Regions from separate parts of the Paenibacillus sp. NPDC057934 genome, predicted to be linked through region 1. Evidence: predicted binding sites of a transcription regulator. Region 1 holds the regulator's gene; each other region holds the start of a gene.
The links. The regulator LexA, encoded in region 1, represses DNA repair genes until DNA is damaged. The targets are predictions, from matches to a motif close to CGAACATATGTTCG.
Positions count from the first base shown of each region.

Region 2: the regulator LexA is predicted to act here: its motif matches at 2,527-2,540, upstream of addB (helicase-exonuclease AddAB subunit AddB).
Region 3: the regulator LexA is predicted to act here: its motif matches at 2,576-2,589, upstream of recA (recombinase RecA).

Region 1 is NZ_JBHVPB010000009.1:75,844-86,967, forward strand. Features, by position in the region: gene ACFVRY_RS20720 (SOS response-associated peptidase) at 1-541, opposite strand, end outside; gene ACFVRY_RS20725 (YjcZ family sporulation protein) at 988-1,089, shown strand; gene ACFVRY_RS20730 (L,D-transpeptidase) at 1,169-1,507, opposite strand; gene lexA (transcriptional repressor LexA) at 1,737-2,363, opposite strand; gene ACFVRY_RS20740 (LysM peptidoglycan-binding domain-containing protein) at 2,692-3,105, shown strand; gene ACFVRY_RS20745 (DUF896 domain-containing protein) at 3,216-3,389, shown strand; gene ACFVRY_RS20750 (hypothetical protein) at 3,471-3,989, shown strand; gene ACFVRY_RS20755 (HAD family hydrolase) at 4,032-4,817, shown strand; gene ACFVRY_RS20760 (FixH family protein) at 5,286-5,714, shown strand; gene metH (methionine synthase) at 5,803-9,264, shown strand; gene rnz (ribonuclease Z) at 9,396-10,334, shown strand; gene ACFVRY_RS20775 (TIGR01457 family HAD-type hydrolase) at 10,559-11,124, shown strand, end outside.
Region 2 is NZ_JBHVPB010000005.1:56,047-67,170, forward strand. Features, by position in the region: gene ACFVRY_RS12585 (ABC transporter ATP-binding protein) at 1-657, shown strand, start outside; gene ACFVRY_RS12590 (ABC transporter ATP-binding protein) at 659-2,398, shown strand; gene addB (helicase-exonuclease AddAB subunit AddB) at 2,627-6,154, shown strand; gene ACFVRY_RS12600 (UvrD-helicase domain-containing protein) at 6,157-10,383, shown strand; gene ACFVRY_RS12605 (exonuclease SbcCD subunit D) at 10,904-11,124, shown strand, end outside.
Region 3 is NZ_JBHVPB010000002.1:620,962-632,085, forward strand. Features, by position in the region: gene ACFVRY_RS07415 (YajQ family cyclic di-GMP-binding protein) at 1-136, shown strand, start outside; gene pgsA (CDP-diacylglycerol--glycerol-3-phosphate 3-phosphatidyltransferase) at 474-1,061, shown strand; gene ACFVRY_RS07425 (competence/damage-inducible protein A) at 1,104-2,390, shown strand; gene recA (recombinase RecA) at 2,663-3,727, shown strand; gene ACFVRY_RS07435 (regulatory protein RecX) at 3,844-4,581, shown strand; gene rny (ribonuclease Y) at 4,884-6,425, shown strand; gene ACFVRY_RS07445 (TIGR00282 family metallophosphoesterase) at 6,514-7,308, shown strand; gene ACFVRY_RS07450 (stage V sporulation protein S) at 7,510-7,770, shown strand; gene ACFVRY_RS07455 (dipeptidase) at 7,938-8,897, shown strand; gene pduL (phosphate propanoyltransferase) at 9,135-9,707, shown strand; gene ACFVRY_RS07465 (DUF1801 domain-containing protein) at 9,878-10,345, shown strand; gene dapA (4-hydroxy-tetrahydrodipicolinate synthase) at 10,409-11,124, opposite strand, start outside.

The sequences.
Region 1 (11,124 bases):
TGTCCCGTCCGAGCCAGTCGCTCTCGTCTTCCGGTCGCAGAATTACAGGCATTCGGTCATGAATCTCTGCCATTAATGTATTGGGTGTGGTCGTGATAATCGTGCAGGTGGCTAGCTTCTGGCCTCTGGGGTCCATCCATATATCATATAGAGCAGCCATGGAGAAAATACCGCTGTCTCGCATGCCAATTCTCAAGGGCTGTTTGCGACCGTCTTCCTTTTTCCAATCGTAATAACCGTCTGCAGGGATCAGGCACCGCCGCGTCGCCACAAGTTTCTTGAACGAGGCTTTCTCCAACAAAGATTCTCCACGTGCATTAATCATCTTGCTGCCGATCTTGTCATCCTGCGCCCAGGATGGGACAAGGCCCCAACGGAGTTCACCGATTCGGTTGCCGGTGCCTGTGTGAATCACAGCCGGAATATGCTGCATGGGAGCGGCATTGTACCTGGGGGCGTAGTAAGGGATGCTGGCATCATTCGTAAGATACCTCAGCATTAGTTCTTCTATAGAGACTGTAATGGTGTAACGTCCGCACATGGTGGGAACCCTCCGAACATTGGTTTGTTACCAGTGTACTATACTTGCCCGCTAGAAATAAATAAGACCCTCCGCTGTGTGGACCTTCTACATTCCCCTCATATGTAAGCTTTCACCCCTAATGCAGAAGTACATTTTCTTTTCCAAATTGCCCATACTTAGTAGGATATTGTTACATATTCTGTTCTGTAGTCATTAATCTGAAGGAGGAATTCACATGGGTGCAGAACATTGTGGACCGGTAGTTAGTCCTTGGACATCTACAGGAACGATTTTGGTGCTTTACATTCTGCTTGTGATCATTTTGAGCATTTGCTGGATCTAATAAAGAGAAAGCTGAACTAAACTGACAATAAGCTAGCCGGTAAGAAAAATCACCCTATCCTAAGGGCCGACCTGTTGTTGCTGCAAAACCTGGTTTCTTCATAGAAAAGGAGGAATTACTCATGAGTCAATTTGCTGGTGGATACGGTTTGGGCACATCTACTGCTGCGATCTTGGTTCTCTTCATCTTGCTGGTTATCATCACTAAATCTTTCTGGATTTAATTTGATTACATCCCCATGTTCAAGCCGCCAGACCATGTCTGACGGCTTTTTGCATGTCAAATATTCTAACACCAGGCGTTTAACGGCGGATAGTCACTCGAGTCCCAATGGGGACCAGCGCAGCAAGTGCCAGTACATCCTGGTTAAACATTCGAATACATCCGTGCGAGACCAGATGTCCGATCGAAGAAGGGTCGTTCGTCCCGTGAATGCCATAATGCGGCTTGGAAAGTCCCATCCAGAACACACCGAAAGGGCCCCCGGGATTGGGCTGTTTGTTAATGATCGTATAATCTCCCTCTGGCGTTGTAGTTAGCATGGTTCCGATTCCAACAGGGAAACCTCTGACGACAGAATCGTTGTCCAGCAAATAAAGCATCCGTTGTGTCAAATCGACGATAATTCGGTAATTGGGCATGAGATCAGCACTCCTTTACAATCAGGATATGTGCGGAGTGTGGGTGTCGTTAATGCGAAGCGGTGATGGAAAATAAAATGTAAGGTTTTATCAAAGAATTAGAGAGGACATTAGTATCAACCTATCGAGATTTATACTGCTGCTTATATTTCCGTGAAAGTGAGAGGGTATAGGAGAAAGACTGCTCCGTAGGACGGAACAGCCTTCTAATAGAGTCATTAATGATAGTTTAGTGGACATCCCGGAACAATCCGATGACTTTGCCCAAAATGCTTACCCGATTCAGGCGAAGTGGCTCATAGGATGGATTCTCCGGCTGGAGGCGAATATGATCACGTTCCTTATAAAAGGTCTTGACGGTAGCTTCATCCTCTTCAGTCATAGCGACAACTATATCACCGTTGTCTGCCGTCTGCTGCTGGCGCACAATGACATAATCGCCGTTCATAATGCCAGCATCAATCATACTGTCACCAAGAACAGAGAGCATGAACACTTTGTTGTCACCAACATAATGCGTTGGGAGCGGGAAATAGTCCTCAATGTTCTCCGTTGCGGTGATAGGCACCCCGGCGGTAACCTTACCTACAACTGGAACACGAGTAATCGTCTGGGCAAATTGATGGACATTTTCCGAGTCTTCCTGGCCAAGCAGTTCAATGGCACGCGGCTTTGTCGGATCCCGGCGGATCAGGCCTTTCTTCTCAAGACGGTCCAGATGACCGTGCACCGTGGAACTGGAGGCGAGCCCTACAGCTTCACCGATTTCCCGTACGGAAGGAGGATAACCCTTGCTGCGGACTTCGTTACGTATAAATTCCAGGATCGCCAGCTGGCGACTCGAAATCTTTGACATCAGAATCAACCCCATATAGTAATGTTTGGGAAAATTATAACATAGAACTGCCGTTCGCACAAACATAAGTTCTAACGTTATCAATAGTTTAAGAGAGGGGAACAGGGGTGAGAACGGGAAGGACAACCGTATCTTCAATAATTGACTAGCATGTTGAAGAAATGAGCAGGAGCAGCAAGGGGAATTTGCATGTCAGGAGCATTTTTTGCATCCAAAAAGGTAAATTATAAATAGGGGAACGATTGTTCGAAATTAGTATTGATCAAAACACATGTTCGTGTTATATTGTTTTTGAAAGTAAGAACAAGTGTTTGGAGGATGATGAATCATGTTAAAGTACAGTACATACCATAGCATCTATGACGAGGGCACAGAAGTTAACTCTGCAGGACAAACTTTAGGTTCCGGAGTAATAAATAGAATTCAAGAAATCGCCAAGGTACTGTCGGATGGATTAAGTCTGTTGTTAAGAAAATTTAACTTCTATAAGATAGCTCTCTTTTTACTGCTGATTATTGCAGGATTTACAGTAGTTGGTAATGTGTTTGCTGGACCCGTTAATCTTGCGAAGCAGGAGAAGAAAGTGGTTGTTGCACCAGGGGATACACTCTGGAGCATTGCTCTCAAGAATAAACCGGCCAATATGAAGACAGCCGTATATATAGAAGGAATTAAACGATCGAGCCAATTGACGGACAGTCATATTCGAGCAGGAGATATTATAACAGTGCCGTTATTTTAAGAACATCATGATCATAGATAGAAACAGCTTAGAGCTTGCAGGGGGTAAACCTTGACAAGCTCTTTTTCTCATGGCAAAGTTAGAATGAATTTATTAGGGAGGCGAAATCGTTGGATATAGATGTATTGGTTGCACGAATTAATGAATTGGCACGCAAGCAGAAGAGCGAAGGCCTGAATGAAGAGGAAATGGCTGAACGCGCCAAGCTACGTGAAATTTACCTGGGTAATATCCGCAGCAATTTCCGGTCCCAACTGGATACTATTGAGTTTGTAGATAAATAAGCGCTGAACAAGAAGCAGAGGCTTCGCATGAACCCTCTGTTTCTTTTCATAGATATTTCAGGATGACTAGGGGGAAATGACATGGCCCGTTCTTGGGAAAGAATGGTTCAACGCAATTCACAGCAACTCAATAAGCAAAGAAAGAAACAGGGCAAGGATACTATTCATTCCGCGAACTCCACTACAAAGACCAGCGATGTATTCAAGGGTCGCAATATCATATTGCCCGTTGCTCTCGTTGCACTAGGTGTGCTGTATTGGATCATCGGTACTCTGGATCAAAGTGGAGGTAGCGTCTTCATGCACTGGCTAGGCGTTGGGCTGTACTTGCTGCTGGCAGCTATGCTGTATTTCCGTCGTCCTTTCCTGAAGGTAGAGCGAAACAGATTGTCTACCATCAAATTCAACCGCGAACGTTGGCTGCCTGCTACCGATATTGAGAAGATCACACTTTCGCGTAGTGCGGTCACGATTAAGTATAAAGGCAAACGCACCACGTGGATGTTCTCCAAGCTGATTAACCGTTATGACACGGCTGCTATGGGTGAACGACTGCAAGAATTCGGTAAGGTCAACAACATTCCGGTAGAGCAATTGTAAACAATATAGAGCAGTTCACTTCAGGGAGAGGGAGTTACGTAAATGCCGATTACCGCTGTACTGTTTGATTTGGACGACACGCTGCTATGGGATGAACGCAGTGTAGAGGAATCGTTCCTTTCTGCTTGTGAGGGTGCAGGAGACGCAGTGGATCCCCATGAGTTGGAAGCTGCTGTACGTAGGGAAGCCAGGGGCTTGTATGAATCCTATGAGACCTTTTCGTTTACTAAAATGATTGGGATCAATCCGTTTGAAGCACTTTGGGCCAACTTCAGCGCCGGTGAACAGCCTGAATTCCGTCAGTTGGAACAGCTGGCACCGGTCTACCGTAAAGAGTCTTGGCGACGGGGGCTGGCGTCGCTTGGTGTAGATGACGAGGTCCTTGCCGAGACGCTCGCAGCTAAGTTTGCGTCCGAACGCCGCAGTCGTCCTTATATGTACGAAGAGACTTTGCAGGTATTGGAGCAATTGCGCGGCCAAGTGAAGCTGTTGCTGCTAACCAATGGTTGTCCTGCACTTCAGCAGGAGAAACTGGATGGCGTGCCGGAACTGATTCCTTATTTTGATCATATTGTGATTTCTGGCAGTTTTGGCAAAGGCAAACCGGATGCTTCGATTTTCGAGCATGCCCTTGGCCTGCTGGACATTGCACCGGAGCAGGGAGTCATGGTCGGTGACAAGCTGACTACCGATATTCTTGGCGGTCTGAGTGCAGGCATTACAACCGTCTGGATTAACCGTACCGGTAAGGACAAAGATCCGGCAATTACGCCGAACTATGAAATCGGGCATCTAACAGAGCTTCTTCCACTGGTACAAACTCTGTAAAGAACTTTTTGAATAGGACCGCCTCCAGAAGTAGTTTTTCTACGGATGGGGCGGCCTTTTCTATTACTAGTATGTTAATGAAGCAGTCTTTCCTTCCTGAAAAATTGAGAATAATGTGTATAATAGAAAGAGAATGATTACACCGAGGGCTCCATGCAGCAATGTTTGATGCTATAAAAATGAACTTAAAAACTTCAGATCATGGTGAAGTGACGGAAGGGGATTTTGGAACTGTAGGAGCATAGCGTCCGCCTGAAAGTTTTCCGCAGGAAAGCTCTCATCGGAAGCATGGGCTGTCACCGGATTTCAACCGCAATCAGTGGTATAAATCAAGAAATCCGGGGACAACAGCGGCCGAAAGTCCAAACATTCACTGGAGTCACAGTACAACCTAGAAAGGAAAATCTTAAGTTCAGTATATATAGCATCTCTAGTAATAAGATAACCATTATATCAGGAGGGCTTCAGATGTTGAACCCGAAGAAAACGGTCTCATTATTAGGTATTGCATTTACATTGCTACTGGCAGGCTGCGCCTCTGGGACAGGTGGGAGAGGGCATGCCGGTCATTCTGTAGATATGTCTATGGAGCCGATCAAAGTAGAACTAGAATGGAGCCCGGCTGAAGTTACAGTGAGCAGCCCGGTTACATTCGAAGCTACGGTAACCCAAGAAGGTAAACCTGTGGATGATGCCCGGGAAGTGCTTTTTGAAATCGTTGGCAAAGATGGAAAGACCGAAAAGATAGAACTAAAAGGGTCTTCGACAGGAGACGGGAAGTATACCGCAGAAGGAACCTTTGCCGAGGAAGGGCTTTACAATGTGACCTCTCATGTATCTGCACGGACACAGCATTCCATGCCGAGCAAGGAGCTTTCCGTTAAGTCGTTGCCATAATTACGACAGCATGACTTGAGCAACTAAGAATCGGCAGAGACGGACGGAAGACTTTCCGAATTCTCTTTATTCTGATAAACTTACTCTAATGTTTTACTGGGGGGATAGGAACGTGGCTAAATATACACTTGCTGAGAGCTTACAGCAACGAATTTTGATTCTTGATGGCGCAATGGGGACCATGATCCAGCAGGTCCCGCTTACTGGAGAAGATTTTGGTGGCGAAGAACTGGACGGTTGTAATGAGATGTTGGTGCTTACAAGGCCAGAGGTTATTCAGACAATTCATGAGCAGTACCTGGAAGCAGGCGCTGATCTCATCGAAACCAATACATTTGGAGCTACATCAGTCGTCCTTGCGGAGTATGATATTCCGCAGCGGGCACGCGAGATTAACCTGGCAGCTGCCAAGCTGGCGCGCAATGCTGTCGAAAAGTATGAGACTCCAGACCACCCGCGTTATGTAGTTGGCGCTATGGGTCCTACAACCAAGACTTTGTCGGTAACCGGCGGTGTCACGTTTGCGGAACTGGTGGACAGTTATGAGGAACAGGCAGTTGCTTTGATTGATGGTGAAGTCGATGTACTACTGCTAGAGACTTCACAGGATACCCTGAATGTTAAAGCGGGTAGTATCGGAATCCGTAATGCTTTTGAGAAGACTGGTATTACACTGCCTGTTATGATTTCGGGTACGATTGAGCCGATGGGCACAACACTCGCTGGCCAGAATATCGAAGCCTTTTACATTTCACTGGAGCATTTGAAACCGATCTCTATTGGCCTCAACTGTGCGACTGGACCAGAGTTCATGCGCGATCATATCCGCACGCTAGCGGATATTTCATCATCTGCCATCAGCTGTTACCCCAATGCGGGTCTGCCGGACGAGAACGGACATTATCATGAATCACCGGATTCTCTTGCCCGTAAGATTGGTGCGTTCGCCGAAAAGGGCTGGCTGAATATCGCAGGCGGCTGCTGCGGAACAACACCGGAACATATCCGGGCCATGGTAGAAGAATTATCGAAATTCCCGCCACGTGAGCTGAACGGCACACATCCGCCTGCTTTGTCGGGGATTGATCCAGTCTATGTCGAGGATGGCAACCGTCCTTACATGGTCGGAGAGCGTACGAATGTACTGGGCTCACGGAAGTTCAAGCGCCTGATCGTGGAAGGGAAGTATGAGGAAGCTTCTGAAATTGCCCGGGCCCAGGTCAAGAGTGGTGCACAGGTAGTTGACGTCTGCGTACAGGACCCTGACCGTGACGAGAGTGAAGATATCAAGGAGTTCTTGGAACTCGTGGTTAAGAAGGTTAAGGTTCCGCTTATGATTGACACGACTGACCCGAAGGTTATTGACCTTGCCTTGCAGTATTGCCAGGGTAAAGCGATCATTAACTCCATTAATCTTGAAGATGGTGAAGAAAAATTTGAGCATGTCACGCCGTTGATCCATAAATATGGTGCTGCTATTGTCGTCGGAACAATTGATGAGAGTGGACAAGCAATCAAAGCGGTAGACAAGCTGGCGGTAGCGAAACGTTCCCATGATCTGCTTGTGAACAAGTATGGTCTGTCTTCGGAGGATCTTATTTTTGATACGCTGGTCTTCCCGGTTGGAACAGGGGATGAGCAGTATATCGGTTCCGCGAAGGAGACGATTGATGGGATCCGCATGATCAAAGAGGCGTTGCCTTCCGTTCATACGATCCTTGGGATCAGTAACGTTTCATTTGGTCTGCCTGAAGCAGGGCGTGAGGTGTTAAACTCCGTGTTCCTGTATGAATGCACCAAGGCTGGACTTGACTACGCTATTGTGAATACTGAGAAGGTGGAGCGTTATGCTTCCATTCCTGAAGCTGAGCGGATCTTGGCTGAGCAACTGATTTATAATACGAACGATGATACCCTGTCCGCCTTTGTCGCTGCATTTCGTGGCAAGAAAATCGAGAAGAAGGAGAAAATCTCCAATCTCTCGTTAGACGAGCGTCTGGCTTCGTATGTTGTTGAAGGGACGAAGGAAGGTCTGATTCCTGATTTGAACGAGGCACTGACCAAAGCGTCGCCGCTGCAGATTATCAACGGTCCTCTCATGGCTGGTATGTCTGAGGTCGGAAGATTGTTTAACAACAATGAGCTGATCGTGGCTGAGGTGCTGCAGAGCGCGGAAGTTATGAAGGCTTCAGTTGGACATCTGGAGCAGTTTATGGAGAAGGACGAGACTGCGGTCAAAGGAAAGATCATGCTGGCCACCGTCAAAGGGGATGTGCATGACATTGGCAAAAACCTGGTGGAGATCATCCTGTCCAACAATGGTTACCAGATCGTCAATTTGGGTATAAAAGTACCACCGGAAAACATCATCGAAGCGTTCCGGCGCGAAAAAGCAGATGCCATTGGCCTTTCAGGACTTCTGGTGAAGTCGGCTCAGCAAATGGTGTTGACCGCACAGGATTTGCGGAACGCTGGGATCGATGTGCCGATCATGGTCGGTGGCGCCGCGTTGACACGCAAATTCACCAAGACTCGCATTCGTCCAGAATATGATGGACTGGTGCTGTACGCTAAGGACGCCATGGATGGACTGGATATTGCCAACCGGCTCATGAATCCGGAGGAACGGGCCAAGATTGAAGAAGAGGTTCGTGCCGAAGCTGAAGCAGGTGCTACTGTAGCGGTGAAGACAGAACTGCCAAAGCTGACCCGTGCGGTTCGCTCGAATATCTCACCGGATGCACCGGTCTTTACACCACCGGATCTGGATCGTCATGTCCTGCGCAATTATCCGCTGGGGCATATCGTTCCTTATGTGAACTTGCAGATGCTGCTGGGCCACCATCTCGGACTTAAGGGCTCGGTGGAAAACTTGCTCGCTGCAGGGGACAAGCGTACAGTGGATCTAAAGGCGACGGTAGATGATATTCTGCATCAAGCGATGGTGAACGGAACGATTACGCCACATGCGATGTACCGCTTCTTCCCGGCCCAGTCTAAGGGCAATGATATTCTGATCTACGATCCGCAGGATACCTCCAAGGTACTGCATACCTTTACTTTCCCTCGTCAAGGGGTTGAGCCATTCCTGTGTCTGGCCGACTTCCTGAAGCCAGTCGATAGCGGTATTATGGATTATGTTGGATTCCTTGTGGTGACGGCTGGACACGGCGTTCGTGAAATGTCCACGGTGCTGAAGGATAAGGGCGATTATCTGCGCTCCCATGCACTGCAGGCAGTTGCTCTTGAGGTGGCGGAAGGTCTGGCGGAGCGTGTCCATCACATGATGCGGGATACTTGGGGCTTCCCCGATCCTGCGGATCTGACCATGAAGCAACGTCATGGCGCCCGTTATCAAGGGATTCGTGTTTCCTTTGGTTACCCGGCTTGCCCGGATCTGGAAGATCAGGGGCCGCTGTTCAAACTGATGTCTCCTGAAGATATCGGCGTTGAGCTGACTGAGGGCTTCATGATGGAACCGGAAGCTTCTGTCTCTGCGATGGTATTCGCGCATCCTGAAGCGCAGTATTTTAACGTAGAGAAGCAGTAATTTCTTCTTGATGATAGCCGGAATGAGGGTGATTATAAGTCCTCTCCGGCGAAGCCTCCCGGTTACGGGAGGTTTTTTGCTGGAATAATAGAAGAACGGGCAAGACACAATGCACAGAAAGGAGGAGAGCTATGGAAATATACTTTTTAGGAACCAATGCCGGGGTGCCGACCTTGCAAAGAAACGTGACGTCGATTGCCTTGCGTCTGCTGGAAGAGCGGCGTAGCTTCTGGATGTTTGATTGCGGGGAGGGGACACAACATCAGGTACTTAGCTCCCCGCTGCGACTAGGCAAGTTGGAGAAGATCTTCATCACTCACTTGCATGGTGACCATTTGTTCGGACTGCCTGGACTAATCTCCAGTCGCGGCTATCAAGGGGGCACTGGCCCACTGACTGTATATGGACCTCCAGGGTTGAAAGCTTATCTCGAGATCTCGTTGTCCGTCAGCCAGTCCCGCATCCCTTATAAGCTTGAGGTCGTGGAGCATACCGGGGGAGTTGTGTTCGAGGATGCGAGCTTTCGTGTGGAGGCGGGCCTGCTTGAACACCGGATTGACAGTTACGGATACCGTGTAACGGAAAAGGACAGCCCCGGTAGCCTCAACACTGAACGTCTGCTGGGCTATGGACTTAAACCGGGCCCGTTGTACGGCAAGCTGAAGAAAGGGGAAGCCGTAACAACACCGGATGGTCTAGTGATCCAGCCTGCCGATGTTGTCAATGAGCCGAAGCGCGGACGTATCGTAACAGTGCTTGGGGATACAAGACCCTGTAAGGAAGCCCTTCGCCTTTCACTGGATGCGGACCTGATGATCCACGAAGCCACTTTTGCTCATGATCTGGCAGAAATGGCCCATCAGTATTATCATAGTACGGCAAGGCAGGCTGCGGAGACTGCCCGCGAAGCCGGAGCACGTTCTTTGCTCTTAACCCATTTCAGTTCCCGGTACATTTCATTTGATGAATTGGCTCCGCTTCAGGAAGAGGCACAAGCCGTTTTTCCGGAGACACTATTGGCCGAAGAGTTCTGCACATTTCCGGTGTGCCGAAGAGCGCCCGGAAAATAATTATTTTCCGGGAAAGCGCAGGAACTGACAGCCTTGTCCAAAAAATGCCGGAACCCAAACCGGGTTCGATTTGGGTCGACAAAGTGCGTTGAAATATAAAGACTTTATGGTGAAAGTTGTATTGGATTAATCGGGATGCCTTATAACATAAGGAAATATTTATTTCATATCATGATTAATTCATAACATTAAATATAGTACTTGCCATTGGCAAAGGAGAAGCTATGAATAAAATCTCAGGATTGCTAATCGATCTCGATGGAACCTTATATCACGGGCATACGATGATTGCTGGCGCGGATAGCCTGATTGCTGGCTTAAGAAAAGCCAAAGTCCCCTTCTTGTTCGTAACTAATAATTCTTCGCGTACAGCGGAGGACGTGGCGGCACATCTGCGAGGTATGGGAATCGAAGCCAAGGCTGATGAAGTATGCACATCCTCGCTGGCGGCTGCCCGCTATATTGCCGAGGAATCGCCGGGGGCATCCGTGGCGATACTTGGAGAAAAGGGTCTCAAGCAGGCTTGTGAAGAGGCCGGTCTGAATATTGTGACAGAATCGCCACAGTATGTCGTTCAGGGAATCGATCGTTCCTTTACATATGACAAGCTGGCACAGGCCCAGCGCTGGATTTTGGGTGGTGCCCGATCCATACTGACGAACCCGGATCTTATGCTGCCAGGTGATGGAGGAATCATGCCAGGTGCAGGAACGATCGGCGCTGCTATTGAAGCAGCCACCGGGATTGCTCCAGTGGTTATTGGCAAACCCCATTCCCACTTGATAGCATA
Region 2 (11,124 bases), on a different contig from region 1:
TTGGTGGGTCCTTCAGGGTCTGGAAAATCGACGGTAGCGAGTCTGGTCCCGCGCTTTTGGGACCCGCAATCCGGGATCATCAGCATCGGAGGTGTAGACATCCGCCAGATTGCGATGGATGAGTTAATGAACACGGTCGCTTTTGTCTTTCAGGAGACCTTTTTGTTCTATGATACGCTCTATGCCAACATCGCCGTAGGCAAGCCGGGAGCTTCGCAGGAAGAAGTGCAGGCTGCGGCGATAGCGGCACAATGCGATGATTTTATCTCCAGGTTACCGAAGGGCTATGATACGCTCATCGGTGAAGGGGGCGTCTATCTTTCCGGCGGGGAGGAGCAGCGCATTGCCGTAGCCCGGGCGATTCTTAAAAATGCGCCGATTCTTGTGCTGGATGAAGCGACCGCTTTTGCCGACCCCGAGAACGAGCATAAAATGCAGCTTGCCCTCACTGAACTGATGCGTGGCAAGACGGTTATCGTCATCGCCCATCGGCTGTCTTCGATCCGCGGGGCGGAGCAAGTTCTCGTGCTTCGGAACGGATCCATCGTAGAGCGTGGAAATCACGGAGAACTGATACAGATGGAAGGGCTCTACGCTCAAATGTGGCACACCTACAGTGATACCGGAGATTGGCTTATCGAAAAGGAGGTGCGTTGATATGAAAATGCTACGCAATATTACCGCCGGACATCCGGAAAAATTGCTTCAGCCTGTCCTCTATTCGCTCTTGTCCAATCTTGTGAATGTACTGCCCTTTGCCCTGATTATTGAAGCGGTACGACTGATTTTTGCACCTTATATTACGCCGGGCGCGGTATTACAAACTGAACGGCTGTGGTGGATTTGCGGAGGGCTTGCCGGTGCGATGATTCTGATGTATCTCAGTGAGATTCCCGCTTATCGTTCAGCTTACCGCGGAGCTTATGAGGTTGCTGCTCAGGGACGGGCTGAATTAGCCGAACATTTGCGGAAGCTCCCACTGGGGTATCTGACCCGGCGCGATCCTGGCGATCTGGCGAATATGATGATGGGAGACTTCACTTTAGTAGAAAGCGGTCTCTCCCATATGTTGCCCCAACTGGCTGGGGCTTTTGTATTGCCGATTCTTGCGCTGGCTGGGCTGATTCTGCTCGATTGGCGTATGGCCCTCTGCATGTTCGCTGCCTTGCCCGTAGCGCTGCTGATCATGGTTGTGACGACAGGGCTGCAGCGCAAGCTTGGTGCAGACCATATGAAGGCTAAACTGAATGCTGCCAATCGCCTGCAGGAGTATCTGAATGGAATACGTGTGATGAAGGCCTATAATTTGACCGGAGAACGTTTTGTCCGTCTTGACGATTCATTTAAAGTGCTGATGAAGGAAAGTATCAAGCTGGAGGGGATATTTGGACCCGTAATTCTGCTAGCAATGGCTCTTTTACGCGCGGGTCTGACGCTTCTAATCTACGTGGGTGTCCAGCTTCTGCTGGGTGGAGAGATTAGCATTCTGAATCTGGCGGTGTTCTTGATTATAGGGACCCGTATCTATGATCCGCTCAACACAGCGCTCTCCAATTATGCCGAATTCCGCTATAATGAGCAGGCAGGCGAACGGATTGTGGAGCTGCTCCATGAGCCGGTAATGACCGGGAACACCGAACCACTGCCCGCTGATCGCGGAATTCAATTTCATCAGGTGACCTTCAGCTACGGTGGGAAGCCGGTAATCAAGGATCTAAGCATTACGCTGCCTCAGGGTTCCCTTACAGCTATTGTTGGACCGTCAGGCAGCGGCAAAAGCACCGTGCTACGGCTGATCTCACGCTTCTACGATCCAGATGAGGGGCGCGTGCTGCTGGGAGGACGCAGCTTGCGGGAAATGGAGCCTGAGCATCTGCTGAGTTCGATTTCGGTGGTGTTTCAGGATGTGTACCTGTTCCAGGACACGATTGGCAACAATATCGCCTTTGGGCGGCCTGGGGCTACAAGCGAAGAGGTACGGCAGGCGGCCCAAATGGCGCATTGTCATGAATTCATCATGAAGCTGCCGCTGGGCTATGACACACCAGTTGGTGAGGGTGGAAGCACGCTATCCGGTGGGGAGAAACAACGCATTTCCATTGCCCGTGCCATTCTCAAAAATGCCCCAGTAGTGCTGCTGGATGAAGCCACCGCCTCGCTTGATCCGCAAAATGAAGCGGAGATTCAGAAAGGGATTGACGCCCTGATCGCCGGGCGGACGGTTATTGTTGTCGCCCATCGGCTTAAAACGATACGCGGTGCCGACAACATCATCGTATTGGAGGATGGCAGGCTGGTGGAACAGGGCCGTCATGACAGTTTGCTGGAGCGGGGTGGGCTTTACGCCCGATTGTGGACATTACAGCAGGAATCCAGTGGCTTCCGCATATCATCTTAGTATTACAATTGGTTTGTCGTTACAAGAGCCTGTCGTATCTATCAGATACGGCGGGCTTTTGCGCGTTTTGGTAGAAAGTTAGGAGCTATGTGCTGCCCGGAACAGTTGTAAAACATTTGAAGATCATCCAAACGTATGTTCCGAATGAAGGGGGATATGGTATAATGTTGGGACGAGTAAGTGACTGGAGTTACATTTTTTGTTTTGTTATGGGAGGAGTCTTTATTTATGTCGATAACCTTTTTAATAGGACGCTCGGGCAGCGGTAAGACAACTAAAATACGGGAGTCGATATCCTCTCAGCTAGCGCAGGAGCCGCTTGGTGCGCCAATCATTGTGCTTGTACCTGAGCAGGGGTCCTTCGGGGCCGAACGGGGCCTGCTCACGGCTGGTGGTGCCAGGGGCAGCATCCGCGCCCAGACCCTGAGCTTTTCGCGGCTGGCCTATCGGGTAAGGCAGGAAACGGGAGGCAGCGCAAGTCTTCCGATCAGTGAAGAAGGCAAGAAAATGCTTATCTATAAAATCATCAGTCGCCGCAAGGAGGAGCTGAAGCTGTTCGGACCCTCCTCGGATCGTCCGGGTTTTGTGGAACGGCTGAGCCAGTTGCATACCGAATTGAAGCGCTGTTGCATTGGTTCTAATGATCTGGATGAGCAATTGTCCAATATGCGCGATTCTATCGGTAATAGCCCTATTTTGGCGAGCAAGCTGGAGGATTTATATATCGTATTTAGCGATCTGGAGCAGGAGATGTCGCAGCTGTATATAGACGAAGAGGACCGGCTAGTCGAACTGGCAGAACAGATTCCGCTGTCTTCCTATGTTCGGGGTGCGGAAGTTTGGGTGGATGGCTTTCACGGCTTTACCCCTCAAGAATTCAAGGTGCTGCGGGAACTGATGCTGCATGCCTCCAGCATGACAATATCGCTTACGCTAGACAAGACGTATCCATCCGGCGGGGGGTTGCATGAGCTTGATCTGTTCCATCCGGCCGCGGTTACGTATATCAAGCTCCGCGGTATGGCGGAGGAACTGGGACTTACGGTCTGGGACGAGCTTTTGTCGCCTCCAGTGCTTCCACGATTCAAGGATAGCCCTGCGCTCGGCCATCTGGAGCAGGGCTATGACCGCCGCTTGGGTTGGAAAGGCCATGAGGAAACGACAGAATCCATTACTATTGGCGCTGCTGTTTCGCACAGGGCTGAAGTGGAAGGGGCCTTGCGCGAAATGCTCAGACTGGCACGGGATGAGGGTGCCAAATACGGTGAAATGGCGGTATTCATGCGAAACATCAGCGATTATGAATCGCTGGTGTCTCCGCTGTTCAACGATTACAAGGTACCTTTCTTCCTCGATCAGAAGGTGAATGAGTTGCATCACCCGCTGGTGGAATTCATTCGCTCTGGGCTGGATATAGTGAGGCGCCGTTGGCGTTATGAAGATGTGTTTCGCTGTGTAAAGACCGGTCTGCTTCTTCCGGATGACGGCAGCCTGAGTACTGAAGACATGGACAATCTGGAGAATTATGTGCTGGCATGCGGTATTCAGGGGTATCGCTGGACGGACGGACGTCCCTGGAGGGGCATTCCCAGCCTTTCACTGGAAGGTGGCAGGGCTGTAGACGAAGAATTGTTGTCCACAATGGAGAGATGTAGGGCGGCCATCGTTGGACCTCTGGGAGATTTTGAGAAGCGGGTGAAGAAAAGCCGTAGCGGAGAAGACCTCTGCCGGGCAGTATACATTCTCCTTGAGGATGCAGGTACGGCAGGCAAGCTGGATGAGATGAGCGCTCAGGCACTGGAATCGGGAAAGGCTGCTAGTGCCCGTGAGCACAGCCAGATCTGGAGTGCGGTGCTTGATCTGCTGGATCAGATCGTGGAAATGATGGGCCAGGAGAAAATGGAGTTTGCGATGTTCGCGGGTGTGCTGGAGACGGGTCTGGCCGAGCTGAAAATGGGACTGGTGCCACCGGCTCTGGATCAGGTTCTGGTAGGCAGCATGGACCGGACGCGTACTTCGGGTGTGAAGTATGCTTTTCTCCTTGGGTTCAATGAGGGTGTCGTTCCGGCACAATTCAAAGAAGACGGCATTTTGTCCGAGGGAGAGCGTGGGATACTGGAGAGCGTCGGACTGGAGCTTGCTCCGGGGGCTTCCCGCAAGTTGCTTGACGAGCGCTTCCTGATCTACAATGCGCTGACAACAGCTAGCCATAGGTTGTGGATCAGCTATGCGACTGCTGACGAAGAGGGGAAAGCCCTTCTGCCGTCTGAGGTGATTCGTCATTTGCAACTGATGTTCGGGGGCAAGCTGACAGAACGACAGCTTCCGGCCAGTCCGCCTGCGGTGTCAGATGAAGTGGCCCAGGTTGTGTTACCCCTGCATATGAACTTTATCGGGGATCCGGAACAAAGCCTACGTATCTTGATGTTGCAACTAAGACAGTGGCGGCAGGGTGCCGACATTCCGCCTTTCTGGTGGGATGTCTATAACTGGTTCGCTTCTGGTACCGAAGGGGAAGCGAAGAAGCTGCGCCTGAAGCGGCTCTTGGGTTCCCTGTTCTACCGCAACGAAGGCATTCAGCTGAAGCGTGGAACCAGCCTCAGGCTATACGGCGGTTCCACGCTGCGTGGTAGCGTATCCCGTATGGAGAAGTTCTCGGCTTGTTCGTTCTCTCATTTTGCCGCGTACGGCTTGCGCCTTAAGGAGCGGCAGATGTACAGGCTCCAGGCCCCGGATATCGGGCAGCTGTTCCATGCGGCGCTTAGTGAAATGGCGCAGCGGCTGCAAGAACAGGGCCGTGGCTGGGCCAGCCTGACGCCGGAGGAATGCCGGCGCGAAGCCGGGGAGACGGTGGATCGCCTGTCGCCGCTGCTTCAGGGCGAGATTCTCCTCAGTACGAAGCGGTACGGTTACATTACCCGTAAGCTGAAAAGTATTGTGGGCCGGGCTTCCGTAATCCTGGGTGAACATGCCCGCCGGGGCAGCTTTGAGCCGGTCGGGCTGGAGCTTGATTTTGGACCGGGTAAGGAATTGCCTCCTCTGCGGATAACACTGCCCAACGGCTGTGTGATGGAAGTGGTCGGGCGGATTGACCGGGTGGATAAAGCGGAAGGAGAGAACGGCATTCTGCTGCGCGTAATTGACTATAAGTCCAGCCAGAAGGACCTCAAGCTCCACGAAGTTTATTTCGGTTTGTCGCTACAAATGCTGACCTATCTTGAAGTGCTGCTGACCTATTCCGAGGAATGGCTGGGCAAGCCGGCACTCCCCGCAGGCACGCTTTATTTTCATGTCCATGATCCGCTACTCTCTTCGTCCAACGGTATGAACCGCGAGCAGGCGGAGCAGGAACTGCTGAAGCGGTTCAAAATGAAGGGTCTGCTGCTGGCTGATCGTGAAGTCGTGTCCTTGATGGACACTACACTCGACAAGGGGCATTCAGCGATTGTTCCAGTGGCGGTAAAAAGCGACGGCAGCTTCTACAGCAGCGCTTCTGTAGCCACGCCGGAGCAGTGGGGCCAACTGCTGTCCTCTGTAAAAGGGACGATAGCAGAGATAGGTACCCGGATTACAGAAGGGGACGTGGCTATCCAGCCCTATCGGATTCAACAGGAGACGGCTTGCACATTCTGTTCCTTCAAATCGGTGTGCCAGTTTGATGAGAGTATTGAAGGCAGCGGATATAACCATCTCGGCAAGCCGGGCAAGGATGACATTTGGGACCTGCTGTCCCGCAAAGGAGGATTGACGCTGTGAATATGAGGCCAGCTATAGACAATAAGCCCGAAGGCAGCATTTGGAGTGATGACCAATGGCGTGCCATTGCGGAGAGCGGCGATGATATCCTGGTCGCGGCTGCGGCAGGTTCCGGAAAAACGGCAGTATTGGTCGAACGGATTATTCGCAAAATCAGCCGGGAAGAGAATGGCTTCAGCGTAGACAGGCTACTGGTCGCTACGTTCACCAAGGCTGCTGCTTCGGAGATGCGGCAGCGGATTCGTGAGGCGCTGGACCGTGCTTTGGAGGAAGATAGCGGGAATGAGCATTTGCGCCGCCAGCTTGCCTTGCTTGGAAGAGCTTCTATTACGACTCTGCACTCCTTCTGTCTGGAGGTGATCCGACGGTACTATCAATTGATTCCGATTGATCCAGGCTTCCGCATTCTGAATGAGCATGAAGCCGAGATGATGCGTCAGGAACTGTTGATGGAGCTGCTGGAAGAGAAATATGGCGAGACCGGGGAAGATGGCGGGGACAGTGTGTTCGTGACACTGGCCGACTGGTTCAGCGGCGAACGAACGGATGACGCAGTACACGCGCTGATCCAGCGGCTGCATGACTTTGCCCGCAGCCATCCGTGGCCGGAGCAGTGGCTGCGCGAGACGGCAGCGGATTTCTCGCTGCCGGATACGGAGAGCTTGGGGCACACACCATGGGTGCAGAGCATCCTCGCAGAGGCGAAGCTAGCCTTGGACGGTGCGGCTAGCCAATTGCTGCAGGGCCGGGAAATAGCTCTGCAGCCGGGAGGGCCTGCTCCATATGCCGAGAACCTTACGGCAGATCTGGACATGGTGCAAGGCTTGCAGGCCGCTTTAAACGAACGGCCCTGGGCTGAGCTGTATGAGGCGTTCCGCGGCGTAAGCTTCGGAAAGCTGAAGCCATGTAAGAAGGATGCCACAGATCCTGGGCTTCAGGAGATGGTCAAGGAGCTGCGGGAAAGCGTCAAGAAGACGCTATCCGAACTTCAGAATGCCCTATTTGGGCGTCCGGCGGAAGCTTTTTTGACCGAGCTGCATGAAGCGGCGCCGCTGATGAAGGAACTGGCAGAGACGGTTATAGCCTTCGGTGAGCGCTACCGGCTGGAGAAAGCCGGCAAGGGGCTGGTAGATTTCAGCGATCTGGAGCATTATTGTCTGCAAATTCTCCGTCACCCGGATTCACAGCCGGGTCACTCCATGCCCTCCGATGCGGCGATGGAATACCGAGCCCAGTTCGATGAAGTTCTGCTCGATGAGTATCAGGATACGAACAGCGTGCAAGAAGAGATTGTTCGCTTGATTGCCAGGGAAGCGCCGGGGAACCGCTTTATGGTAGGTGATATGAAGCAAAGTATCTATCGGTTCCGCTTGGCGGAGCCAGGTCTGTTCCTGGAGAAATACCGCAGCTTTAGTAGTAGGGGAGGAGCTCCTGTAGAGTTAGCGGATGGACATCCGGCAGATGGGACTCGATCTGGAGGAGATTCTACGATCAGTAACTCTGGGGGAATGGTCATTGACCTCGCCCGGAATTTCCGCAGCCGGATGGAGGTTGTGAATGCCGTGAATATGATTTTCCGGCAGATCATGAATGCGACAGTGGCGGAGATCAACTATGATGAGCGGGCCGAGCTAGTCTATGGTGCCGGTTTTCCCGGAACGGAAGGCAAGGAGGCCGATCTGTATTTTGCTCCGGAACTGTTGCTGATTGATCGTGGTGCTTCAGGTGCCAGTAAGTCGGAAGAAGAGCCTGGGGACGGGGAAGCAGCGCTGGAGAGCGAGATCATCGAGAGTGAAACAGCGCAACTGGAAGCACGGGCCATTGCCCGCAGGATCTCGGTGATGACTGGAATGAGCGGCGGATCACCAATGCTCATCTATGACAAAGGCCTCAAGATGATGCGCCCGGTGTCATATGGAGATATTGTAATCCTGCTGCGTTCAGCCAGAATTTGGACACCTCTGATGATTGAGGAGCTTCGGATGGAGGGTATCCCTGCTTATGGTGACCAGAACAAGGGATATTTTGAAGCAACAGAAGTAGAAATTGCGCTCTCGCTATTAAAAGTAGTGGATAATCCGCGGCAGGATATTCCGCTGGCGGGCGTATTACGCTCGCCGGTAGTTGGCTTGAGTGAAGAAGAGCTGTCCGCAGTCCGTCTGTGCAGTCATGGAACATTCTATGAAGCTTTGCAGGCCGCAGTAGCGCTGCCGGGAGCAGGGTTAGGTCAAGTAGAGATTGCCGCAACGGTGCTGCCGGGAGCAGAGTCAGGTCAAGCTGAGATTGCCGCAGCGGCGCTGCCAATGGCAGAGTCAGGTCAAGGTGAGATTGCGGACGCGCTCGGTAGTTTGGCGGAGCCGGCAGCTTCCTTGGAAGAACTTGATCACGTTGCTAGTCAGGATGGTCAGTTGACGATTCAGGAATTGGCAGCGAGCCAATCTGTTCCTGGCCTCTCCCTGGAGCTTATAGCCAAGCTCAAGCATTTTCTGGATCAGCTGAAGAGCTGGAGACTGGCCGCCCGGCAGGGTAGCCTCAGCGACCTGATCTGGCGCATTTATGGGGAAAGTGGTTACCTGGAATGGGTTGGCGGTCTGCCTGGTGGAGGTCAGCGGCAAAACAACCTGAAAGCTCTGTATGACCGTGCTGTTCAATATGAGCAGGATACTTCGGCACGCGGATTGTTCCGTTTCTTGTTGTACATTTCCCGTCTGAGGGAAAACGGTGGTGACTTAGGGATCGCGGGCGGCAGCGGCGAAGAGGGTAGTGGAGTCAGAATTATGACCATTCACAAGAGTAAAGGACTGGAGTTTCCGGTTGTTTTCCTGGCTGGTATGAACAAGGCCTTTAACCGCCAGGATTTACATGCCCGGTTTTTGATGCACAAGGAACTGGGATTTGGTCCGCGTTTTGTGGATCGGGAGACGAGGGTAACTTATCCCACCTTGCCTTATTTAGCGATTAACCGCCGTTCAAGGCTGGAACTACTGGCTGAAGAAATGCGTGTACTCTACGTGGGACTGACCCGCCCCCGGGATAAAATGATCCTGGTCGGCACGGTGCGCGACTTGCCGCGCAAAGTTGCGGGCTGGAGTGCTATGCAGGGCCGGGAGGAACTGCTGCTGGCAGACCATCTGCTGGCCCGGGGGCGCAGCTACCTCGATTGGGTCGGGCCTGCACTAATCCGCCATCCGGGTGCAGCGATCCTACGCAAGCTGTCCGGCTCGGAAGGTACGGTATCCACGGTGCTTCATGGCGATGCCTCTCACTGGAGTATTCATGTAATGGATTCCAATGGACTCAGTTCAGCTGCATTTTCCGCTAAAGATGAGGACGGTGAAGCGGGGGCAGAGCGTGAGCTGGCGCTTGCAGCGTTGCAGGAAGGACGGTCTGTACCGGAGCTTGGTACAACAGCCAGAGACGAGATTGCTAGCAGACTCGCTTGGACCTATCCATATGTTGCGGCTTCCCGCATACCCGCCAAGACATCAGTTACGGAGCTGAAAACGCTGCTATCCATGCAAGAACAGCCATCTTATGATCTGTACGAGGACCACAGCAGATCTGGCGGTGAAGCAGAAGCTGTTGTTAGTTCGCCATACCGGGACAGTCTGCGCTTGCGGCGGCCTAAGTTCATGGAGCGGCGCAGCCTTACCTCTGCAGAACGGGGAACGGCATACCATACGGTGATGCAGCATATTCCCCTGGACATGACTGTGACTCAAGTTGAAGTGGAAGAGACGTTAGCCCGGCTGCAAGAGGTGGCAATTTTGACGCCGGAGCAGGTTGAAATCATAGATGCGGAACAAATTGCAGCCTTTTATGCTACCGAGCTTGGAATTAGGTTGCTGTCATCAGAGTGGAGCCGGAGAGAATTGCCGTTCAGTTATATGGTTCCTGCAGATGAGGCTTACCCTGGGCTTGGTCCACTGGATGAAGCCGTCTTGGGGCTCCCGTCATCAGAAGCGAACACACCAGAGCTTGAACGTGAAGAGGTACTGATTCAGGGGGTTATTGACTGTCTGTTTCGGGAGAATGGAAGACTTGTTTTACTGGATTACAAGACGGATTCCGTTCTGGAGCATCGTGGGGGACTGGAAACACTGAGGGAGAAGTACCGCTTCCAACTAGAGTTGTATAGCAAGGCCCTGAATGATATTTTGGGAGAAAGCATCAGTGAAATCTGGTTGTATTTCTTCGACGGAGGGCATCCTGTACGGCTTGAAATCTAGCAGGAATGAGTGTCTCTTATATAATGCGCAGAATAGTTTTTAAAGAGAAAAATTACAGGCGCTATATTAAGATGAACAAATGAAAGTTATAGAGGACAAATAAGAGGGGGCTGTCTCCAAATCAATGTCTGCTTCGTCAAGTACCGGACCCTACAGGCACTATTGTCTATAGCTGTCACCGTTCAGTAAGAAAACGGACCGCAGGGACCCTATGGGCAGAGAACCCGGTCAAAGTCTACTGCTTTTGGGAAAATAGAGTCACCCGAGTCCACTACATGTTTCTAGCGAGCGGCTGTATGTGCACATAACGGCTATACGGTCCGCCCGCTTCCATGCGTGAGCTTTTTACTTTATGTTCTGGTTGCTTTGACGAAGTTGTTTTTAGTAATCATTGATTCTGGAGAGCCCAGTTTTATATTAATCAGGCCTTTCAGGTTTGATATAAAGCTGCGATTGTCTCACTGACAGAAGTCGTGGTGTTATATCAGATCTGAAGCAAGGCGGGAAAAGAGGACAGAAGATGCGGATATTGCATACAGGGGACTGGCACTTAGGGCGTACGCTGGAAGGAAGAAGTCGCCAGCGGGAGCAAGAACAGTTCATGGATGAACTGGTGGAGATCGCGGACAGCCAGAACGTTGATCTAATATTGATGGCGGGAGACGTCTATGATTCTGTGAATCCTCCTGCTGCTGCTGAGCAGTTGTTCTATGATGCAGCAGCACGCCTGACGGCAGGCGG
Region 3 (11,124 bases), on a different contig from region 1:
GCTGAAGGTGAAGAGCCAAATCCAGGGTGACCAAATCCGGGTAACTGGAAAAAGCCGTGATGATCTGCAACAAATCATCCAGATTCTGCGCAAAGCTGATTTACCGCTTGATTTGCAGTTTAACAATTTAAAGTAAGATACTTGTGCCCCGCTGTGCTGTACCAGCACGCAAGCTTGCGGGGTGCTTTCTGTTTTTGTCGAAAGAGAGAGTATAAACATCTCGGATTCGCATCATCATAGCAATAGGGATGGTTGCTTGCTCTTGTGGCTCAAATTACATATGGATATTGCAGCAGTTATTTGAATAGATAGAGAGAGTAGAATCCAGCCAACTGTCCATGGCGCCCACAACATTTTGGGGATAAATGAGATGGGACAGCCGCTATTGCCTGCGGCCGTTTTATGGCTATAATATACTTGCGTAAGAAATGGTTAGAACACGATTTGGATGATTGATCAGGGGAGGAACTTCAGTGAATTTACCCAACCGCATCACGCTTGCTCGTATTTGTCTTATCCCTATTATGATGTTTTTTTTGCTGGTGGATTACAGTTTCTATCCAGAGCCGCTGCACTGGGGCTCATTCCAGCTTTCTGTTAACCATCTGGTAGCGGCGGTGATTTTCTTGCTGGCAGCCAGCACAGATGGAATAGATGGCTATATCGCCCGGAAGTATAATATGGTCACCAATCTTGGCAAGCTGCTCGATCCGCTCGCGGATAAGCTGCTGGTTACCGCTGTGCTTATCTCGCTAGTGGAGCTGGGCAGATGCGATTCTTGGATCGCCATTGTCATTATCAGCCGCGAATTTGCAGTCACTGGCCTTCGTCAGGTTGCGCTGCTTGAAGGCAAGGTGGTGGCTGCCAGCAAATGGGGTAAGATCAAGACGGTTGTTCAAATTGTCGCCATCTCCCTGCTGTTGCTCAATAATTTCCCGTTTCAGTTCATCAGTATTCCGGTTGACGATATCGCTATCTGGGCCGCAACGTTGATCACGATTTATTCGGGAATCGATTATTTTGTCAAGAACAAGGATCTGCTGCAGCTCCATAAAGCATAATAATGAACGGTCCATTCTATAATCAGGAGGCGTCAGCCCGCTATGAAAGCAGAAATCATCGCAGTCGGCACTGAGCTTTTGCTCGGCCAGATCGTTAACAGCAACGCCCAGTTCCTATCGACAGAACTTGCCGCACTAGGAATCGATGTTTATTTTCAGACAGTAGTCGGTGACAATAGCAGCCGCCTGCAGCAAGCGATCGAAATTGCTCGGGGTCGTGCGGATCTGATCCTCTTCACCGGCGGCATCGGCCCAACCGAAGACGATCTTACCAAAGACGCTCTAGCTGCAGCACTAGGTCGTGGTCTGCATATCGACACCTTGGCCATGGACCATGTACAGCGCTTTTTTGACACACGTAAGATTGTAATGACAGAGAACAACCGCAAGCAGGCTTTAATTATTGAAGGCACCACCCCGTTACCCAATGAAACTGGCCTAGCCGTGGGCATAGCCCTGGCGCATGAGGATAAATATTATATCGTTCTTCCTGGCCCCCCGCGTGAGATGAAGCCAATGTTCACGGACAAGGCCAAGCCATGGCTCCAGCAGCATGCATTGACGGACGAAATGCCGATCTACTCCAAAATGCTCAAGTTTGCCGGTATCGGTGAATCGCTGCTGGAGGACAAGCTGATTGATTTAATCCGTAATCAGACCGATCCAACGATTGCTCCTTATGCCAAGGAGGGCGAAGTGACGGTCCGTATTTCGACCAAGGCTCCTTCCGAGCATGACGCGCTGAAGAAGCTGGATGTTCTGGAAAAGCAGATTAAGGATATTCTTCCGGAATACATGTATGCGAACATTGACGTGCCGTTGGAACAATTGATTGTGGACTGGATGGCGGATGCAGGGCTGACTTTGAGTGCGGCGGAGAGCTGTACTGGCGGCCTGCTGATGGAGAGCATTACGAATATTCCCGGTAGCGCATCCATGTTTGCAGGTGGCATTGTTTGTTATTCCAACGACATCAAGAAGAAGCTCCTGAACGTACCGAGTGATTTTCTGGAGGGTACCAATGCTCCTGGCGCTGTCAGCCGCGAGGTTGCAGAGGTGCTGGCCGAGCAGGTGAGAATGATTGCAGACAGTGATTTCGGACTATCGGTTACGGGTGTTGCCGGGCCGGGCTATTCGGAGCGTAAGCCGGTGGGACTCGTCTTTATCGGAATTGCCGAGCGGAACCGGGAGACAGAAGTGTATGAGCTGAATCTGCAGGGGACACGTGAGAATATCCGGCTGCGTTCGGTAAAAGCACTGCTGTACCGTCTCTGGCGTAGGTTGGAGGAGCGGCAGGTGGAGACTCCGCTGGAAGGCTCCGACTTGTAATCCCTTTGGAAGACGTTGTATAATTGAAAACATACGGAAGAACCGTGGCGCAGAGCTTTCTATGCCGCGGTTTTTTGTTTGAGAATCATGGGAAGATACATTCTCCTGGCCGCGTCGCTCTTAATTTTTGCAACCGGAAGGGGGCTTACAATAAAAGGGAGAGGTAGGCCGAAAGTCAAAAAAAACGAATGTATGTTCGAAAAAAAGCTTGGCAAGGTCTTCAAAACACGTTATTATATATATTATAAACAACAGTGAAGGAAGTGGTCTGATTGTCAGATCGTCGTGCGGCGCTTGAGATGGCGCTTCGTCAAATAGAAAAGCAATTCGGTAAAGGTTCTGTAATGAAACTGGGCGAATCCACCCACATGCAAGTGGAAGTTGTACCTAGTGGAGCTTTGGCACTGGATATCGCTTTGGGGATTGGCGGATTTCCGAAGGGGCGTATCATCGAAGTATACGGACCGGAATCTTCCGGTAAGACCACAGTTGCGCTTCATGCAATTGCAGAAGTTCAGAAGCTTGGGGGACAAGCTGCGTTTATTGATGCGGAACATGCGCTTGACCCGAGATATGCTAGCAAGCTGGGCGTGAACATTGATGAATTGCTGCTTTCGCAGCCGGATACAGGCGAGCAGGCGTTGGAAATTGCTGAAGCGCTTGTCCGTAGTGGAGCGGTAGACATTATTGTTGTTGACTCCGTGGCAGCTTTGGTGCCAAAGGCAGAGATTGAAGGCGACATGGGGGATTCTCACGTAGGTCTGCAGGCTCGTCTAATGTCTCAAGCTCTGCGTAAATTGTCTGGTGCGATCAACAAATCGAACACTATTGCGATCTTTATTAACCAGCTTCGTGAGAAGATTGGTGTGATGTTCGGTAACCCTGAGACAACTCCTGGTGGCCGGGCTCTGAAATTCTATTCATCCGTTCGACTTGATGTACGTCGTGTAGAGAGCATCAAGATGGGGAACGATGTTGTGGGTAACCGGACGAAAATCAAGGTTGTGAAGAACAAGGTAGCGCCTCCGTTCAAGCAAGCAGATGTGGATATTATGTACGGTGAGGGGATTTCCAGGGAAGGCAGTCTTGTGGATATCGGTACAGAGATGGATATCGTAAACAAGAGTGGTGCCTGGTATTCCTATGAAGGCGAACGTCTTGGTCAAGGACGGGAGAACGCTAAGCAGTTCTTGAAAGAGCATCAGGAAATCGCCCTCGTGATTGAGAACAAGATTCGTGAAGCCAGCAATCTGACAACGATTGTGGCTGCTCCAAGTGAATCTGAGATTGCAGCAGAGCAGGAAGAAGAAGAGAATCTGCTGATGGAAATCGAATAGTCTGAATTGAATATTCGTTAAGATTAGGCGCCCTGTGAACGACATGACAGGGTGTCTTTTCATAATCATAGACGTTGAAGAAGATATACGATAATTGCAATGAGGTGACAGGCAACATGGTTATACAACTTGATTCGGAGCCGGAAGAGCAGGAGGAACAGGCGCTATCTGATTTTCCGGATGATGGGGTACTTGAAATCACGCGGGTAGAGCGGCAGAAAAAATCGGATCGTCGCTATATCATTCATTTCGGCCCTTATACCATGACCGTTCATGAAGATGTTATGATTAAATACCGGATGATCACAGGCAATTCTTTTATCAAGGCTGATCTGGAAGAGATTGTAGTTGCAGATGAGCGCCAGCGGGCTTACGTGGAAGGTCTTCGCTATCTGGAACGCAAGCCACGAACCGCACAGGAGATGGCTCGCCGTTTACGGCAGAAGGAAATAGGAGAGACTATTATTGCGGAAGTGGTGCAGCGGCTGCAGGAGGAACGCTTTATTGATGATCCGCTGTACGCCAAACAGTGGGCGGAGCAGCGCCTCACGAACCAGCGCAAGGGTAAGATGTGGATTCGCCAGGAGTTACGAGAGAAGGGGATCGACAAGTCACTGATTGCAGAAGCGCTGGAGAATATCAGCCCAGAGGACGAATTGGCGAGTGCACTCCAGACAGGACGCAAGAAGTGGAATATGATTCGCGGGGAAGTCGTCGACAAAAGGCGCAAGACGGGTGCCTTCCTTATGCGGCGCGGTTTTCCGGGAGAAATGGTGCGCCAGGTGATCAACATCTTGCTCCAAGAAGAGAATGCAGAAGGCGAAGAAGAGGATTCATACTTCATGGATTACTAGACTTGACTTTACTTAAGGGATGAGCTCTCTTGACAATGTCTTTTTATAAATAATAAAATATAACATGAATCGGCAAAAGTAAGAGACCTTTTTCCTTCCCAAAAAGGTGACTCGGTTTGCGGTTCGCATACAACTCATATGATATGTAATCGCCGGATATGGCGGGCAGTGTGCATGTGCAGCATGTGCAGTATGGCAATCGGTGAGGTTACCGGTTTTTTGTATGGTGATGAAACGGATAGTTGAACAACTGCACAAATTCCCAAGGCATACCTTGGAGGAACCAACGAGGAGGTGAACAGATGCCAACTTTGGCCTGGATCATTGTCGTTCTCGTTGTAGCTGCCTTATTCTTTGGGTTCGGTTATTTTATTCGTAAATCCCTTGCAGAAGCTAAAATTTCAAGCGCTGAGAAAGAAGCCGTAGTCATCGTGGAAAACGCGAGAAAAGAGGCAGAAGCGCTGAAGAAGGAAACGGTATTGGAAGCTAAGGACGAAGTCCACAGAATCCGTACCGAGGCTGATAAAGAAACTCGTGAACGTCGGAACGAAATCCAACGACAAGAGAGACGTTTGCTGCAAAAGGAAGAATCGCTGGATAAAAAAATGGAATCGCTCGAGCGAAAAGAAGAACAAGTAGCTAACAAAGAGAAACGAATCGATGAAACCCAACAACAAATTGATGTCATTTACAAAAACCAAGTGACTGAATTGGAACGTATTTCCAATCTAAGCATCGACGATGCAAGAAGTATTATTCTCAGCAATGTAGAGCAGGAAGTTCGCCACGAAACTGCACAAATGATCAAGGAAATTGAACAGCAGGCGAAAGAAGAAGCGGATAAGAAGTCCCGTGAAATCATTACACTCGCTATTCAACGCTGCGCAGCTGATCACGTTGCGGAGACAACCGTATCGGTTGTAACGCTGCCGAATGAAGAGATGAAGGGACGGATTATCGGTCGTGAAGGCCGTAATATCCGGGCACTGGAGACTCTCACCGGTATTGACCTCATTATTGATGATACGCCGGAAGCGGTTATTCTGTCAGGATTTGATCCAATCCGTCGCGAAGTGGCCCGTACGGCACTTGAGAAGCTGGTTGCAGATGGACGTATCCATCCAGCCCGCATTGAAGAGATGGTGGAGAAATCCCGCAAAGAAGTGGACGAACGGATTCGTGAATACGGTGAGCAGGCTACCTTCGAGGTGGGTGTTCACGGCTTGCATCCGGACCTGATCAAGATTCTGGGCCGCTTGAAATTCCGTACAAGCTATGGTCAGAATGTGTTGAAGCACTCCATGGAGGTCGCTTATCTGACAGGACTTATGGCCGGTGAGCTTGGGGAAGACATCGTGCTTGCAAAACGTGCCGGATTGCTCCATGATATCGGCAAAGCGCTGGATCATGAAGTAGAAGGCTCACACGTAGAAATCGGCGTCGAACTGGCGAAGAAGTACAAGGAACATCCGGTAGTTATCAACAGTATTGCGTCTCACCATGGTGACTGTGAAGCCACTTCGGTGATTGCAATGTTGGTTGGTGCAGCTGACGCATTGTCGGCAGCAAGACCTGGCGCTCGTCGGGAAACACTGGAAACGTACATCAAGCGTCTGGAGAAACTTGAAGAAATTTCCGAATCTTTCGAAGGTGTTGAGAAATCGTACGCCATTCAGGCGGGCCGTGAGGTTCGCGTAATGGTACAGCCTGAGAAGATTGACGATGCGGAAGCTTTCCGTCTGGCTCGTGATATTACGAAGATGATCGAGAATGAACTGGACTATCCAGGGCATATCAAAGTCACAGTAATCCGTGAGACACGGGCGGTAGAATACGCTAAATAAGCAAATGAAGAATAGTGGCCCCCAAGCGGGGCCATTTTTCTGTAAATACGATGTTTCAAACTAAGTGCAAATCTAGGAGGAGAGTCATATTAAAGTACTATTTATTGGAGATATCGTCGGCAATACTGGAAGAAAGGCATTGCGTGAAATGCTGCCTTCCCTGAAAAGCAAATACCAGCCCCACATCATTATCGTTAACGGAGAGAATGCTGCTGCTGGCCGCGGAATTACTTCGGCTATCGCGAACGAATTCTTCAACTGGGGTGTCCACGGCATCACGATGGGTAATCATACTTGGGATAATCGCGATATCTTTGAGTTTATTGACGATGAGCCCCGGCTGATTCGTCCGGCGAACTTCCCTCCGGGTACACCGGGTCGTGGATACACGGTAGTAAAGGCTAACGGCAAGCAACTAGCGATTGTGAATTTGCAGGGGCGCACCTTTTTGCCAGCTATCGATTGTCCGTTCCGCACTGGCGACGAGATTGTGGACGAGCTGCGCAGAGAGCACAACTGCATCCTGGTCGATTTCCATGCGGAAGCTACCTCTGAGAAGATTGCCATGGGCTATCATATGGACGGACGCGCGTCGATCGTTGTCGGAACCCATACACATGTACAGAGCAATGATGATGTGATTTTGCCTGGGGGAACGGCCTACTTGACCGATGCTGGCATGGTTGGTTCAAGAGAAGGAATACTGGGTATGGAAAGAGAAGCGGTCCTATATAAGTTCAAAACCCAACTTCCGTCACGCTTCGTCGTAGACGAAGGCAAGTGGCAGTTGCACGGTTTATTTGCAGAGCTGGACGAGGCTACTGGAGCAGCTACCAAGCTGGAGAAGATTCGCATGCGCGAAGGCGATTGGATCATGGATTAAGAGGGACGGTCAAAAAACAAGATGAATCGGGCGAAAGCAACGCTTTAGGATGAAGTGTGATCTTTTTTATATCGAAAAAGAGTATCTTTTGTACCAATTTGAGTAGAAGTAGCACGCAAAAAGAAGGAATTATTTCTTCTCCCGCGAATAACATCTACAGAGTGGAAGAACACCATCATTTTTCCCAGGGGAGGTACTTACATGGATGTATTAAAAGTATCAGCTAAATCCAATCCAAATTCCGTCGCCGGTGCATTAGCAGGTGTTCTTCGTGAACGTGGAACGGCCGAATTGCAGGCAATAGGAGCTGGAGCGCTGAATCAGGCAGTGAAAGCTGTAGCCATCGCCCGGGGATTTGTGGCACCAAGCGGTGTTGATTTGATTTGCATTCCTGCCTTTACCGACATTGTTATTGATGGAGAAGATCGGACGGCGATTAAACTTATTGTTGAACCGAGATAATAGAGATCGATTCGTTTAAAGCCTGTTTACTTTGGTAAACAGGCTTTTTTGCTGCATATGTACAGATAACACTCTGGGTCTCGGCATAGAATCTGAAGGAGGCTCCATCGTCCGGAGAGTGGCGGGTGGCAGCAGAAAGTGAGGGGAATGCTGTGAGGAAAGAGAACATGAAAGTGGCAGATTTCCACTGCGATGTACTGAGTAAAATGCAGCATTTCGGCGATATCGACTTTCGGAAGGATCCGCGGCTGGATGTGACGGCCGAGCGGCTGGCAGCGGGGAGTGTGGATCTGCAATGTTTTGCTATCTATTTGTCGGAGGGCAAGGGAAAGCCGGGGTTTGAGCGGATATTGGGTCAAATCGATCTTTTCCGTGAAAAAGTAGTCGGTTCAGGAGGCTTGCAGTGGCTTCGCTGGAAAGAGGAAGTGCAGAGTCAGGTCCTTGGAGCTTCTAGCGCAGGAATGCTCTCTGTGGAGGGCGTAGACGGTCTGGAGGGCAATCTGTTCTATGCCCAGCTTTGCTTTGAGCTAGGGGTGCGATTTCTGGGGGTCACCTGGAATTATGCCAACTGGGCGGCAGATGGGGTACTTGAGCGACGAAATGGAGGATTCACGGAAAAAGGTAGGAAGCTGGTGGAGTGGTGCAACCATAGCGGAATGCTGTTGGACGTATCGCATCTCTCGCCATCGGGCTTCTGGGAGCTTGCAGAGATAAGCGATCGACCGTTTGTTGCCTCTCATTCTAATGCGGCGGCGATATGTGGACATCCACGCAATCTGGTTGATGAACAGATAAAAGCGCTGATTGCTATGGATGGAAGAATGGGACTGACCTTTTTTCCGTGGTTTGTAGAAGGTGGGGGGAAGGCTGGACGAGAAGACCTGCTGAAGCATATTGAACATGTATGCAGCCTTGGCGGGGAACGGATTCTGATGTTTGGCTCGGATTTTGACGGAATTGACACCTGGGTAGAGGGGCTGGAGCATCCGGGAAAATACCCGGAATTTGCGGAGCTGCTGCTCCGGCATTATCCTGAAGAGCTTGTAAGCGGGTGGCTGTACGGGAACGCTATGACTTTTTTGGGAGAGAATTTGCCTTCGAAAGGGAGCAAGCATAGTCCTGCTTAGAAGATTACAGGTCTGAAACACGGAATGGAATCAAGACGCGGGCCAAACGCACAGGTTGTTCATATCAAGATTCACTCCTTGATTACAGTGTTCAATGAGTAATTATTATGCCTCTATGTGTCGAATACAAGAAATTATCTTAAAAAGTGACAAGGCTCCTTTAGGTTTTGGGTATTTAGTTGTATAATGTTCTGTGGCTTGTACAGATACTAGAGAAAATTCAAGGAGTGACTTACAATGAGCAAGACTGTACCCGTAGGTGTGTCGGCTAGACATATTCACCTTACGCAAGAGCACGTGGAGGCTTTGTTTGGCCCAGGCTACCAATTGACTGAGTTCAAACCCCTCTCCCAACCCGGCCAATTCGCTGCGAATGAAACTGTAGCGGTAATCGGCACCAAAGGCAAATTTGACAAAGTAAGAATTCTTGGACCAGCTCGTCCGGCTTCCCAATTGGAAGTATCCCGTACCGATGCATTCGCGCTTGGCGTGAAGGCTCCAGTCCGTGAATCCGGCAATATCGAAGGCACACCGGGCATTACCCTGAAAGGCCCTGCTGGTGAAGTGGAATTGGAAACCGGCGTTATTGTGGCAGCTCGCCATATTCATTTTCATACTTCCGACGCTGAAGCTTGGGGCATTGCTGACAAGCAACTGCTGAAAGTTCGCCTTGGCGGCGAACGCGGTCTCGTACTGGAGAACGTAATTGCGCGTGTATCTGACAGCTTTGCACTGGATATGCATATTGATACGGACGAAGCCAATGCAGCAGGTGCCAACAATGGCGATACTGCTGAAATTGTCGACTAGTCTTAATACGTATACAGTTTGAAGAAGCGGGGGAGCGATCCTCCGCTTTTTTGTGCGCTTTTTACGCAAACATGAACTTGCACAATCTGTCGTTATTTTTAGTTTGGTACAGGGTTTGGTATGATAGAGCGAATGGCCAACAATTGAAGTAAGTGAATGGAGGGTACATAATGAAGTATGAAGCTAGCAGTCCGGAGGACTATATTCATCAACTGCCAGAGGAGCGAAAGCAAGCGATGGAGGCGCTGAGAAAGACGGTATCCGATAATCTGCCGGAAGGCTTCCAAGAGACCATGGCCTATGACATGATCGGTTATGTCGTCCCACACAGCATCTATCCATCTGGTTATCATGTGAAGCCGGAGGAGCCTCTCCCATTTATCAGCTTAGCATCCCAGAAGAACTTTATCGCTTTTTATCATATGGGCATATATATCTTCCCCGAGGTGTTGACCTGGTTTCAGGAAGAGTATCCGAAGCATGTCCAGACCAAACTTGATATGGGAAAAAGCTGTATACGCTTCAAAAATCCAGCGGTCATTCCTTACAATCTGCTCGCAGAGCTATGCCGCAAGATTACACTGACAGATTATCTACAAAAATATGAAGATGGATTACGTACGCTTAAGAAAAAATAAAGGCTGCCTTCAGCCGTCAGAAACGGAGCGGGCAGCCTTTCAATATGGATGATTGCGTAACCGTTACAACCCGGATACTAGTGCTCCGGCCTGGTACGCACGAAGTTCTTCCTGCAGCCCGGTGCTGATAGACATCAGTGGCAGGCGAAGGGTATCGGAACCAATGACTCCAGTATGGCTAAGCAGCCATTTGATCGGAGCGGGGTTGGATTCTTTGAACAGTAGAGAGATCAGTGAAGTCTGGCGCTCGAAGGCCGCTTTGGCCTGCTCGAGTTGTCCGGAAGCAAAATATTCGTAGATCTCGATGAATTCTGCCGGACGTACATTCGCCGAAGCCAGCATGCCGCCAGCAGCGCCGCGTCCCAGCATATCCAAGAAATGCTGATCATCGCCGCACAGAATGGGCTTGGATCCGTATTTGGACAGCTCGGTGACCAGCAGTGGCGAACCTGAGCAGTCTTTCAGACCGACAACATTGTCCATCTCCAGAATCGTTCGTGCTGTATCGACAGTCATGCCAACACCGGTTCGTCCGGGGATATCATAGGCCATGATAGGTATGCCAACCTCTGCTGCCTTGCGGAAATGCTCAATAATGCCTTGCTGTGAGGGACGGCTGTAATAAGGAACTACAACGAGTGCGGCATCTGCGCCCAAGGACGCTGCCAACTCTGTACGTTTTACAGTGGAGGCGGTATCATTCGTTCCAGTACCGACCATGAGTGGTATAGAGGATTGCTTTAAAAGTTCACGGGATGCATTGACCAGGAGTTGAAATT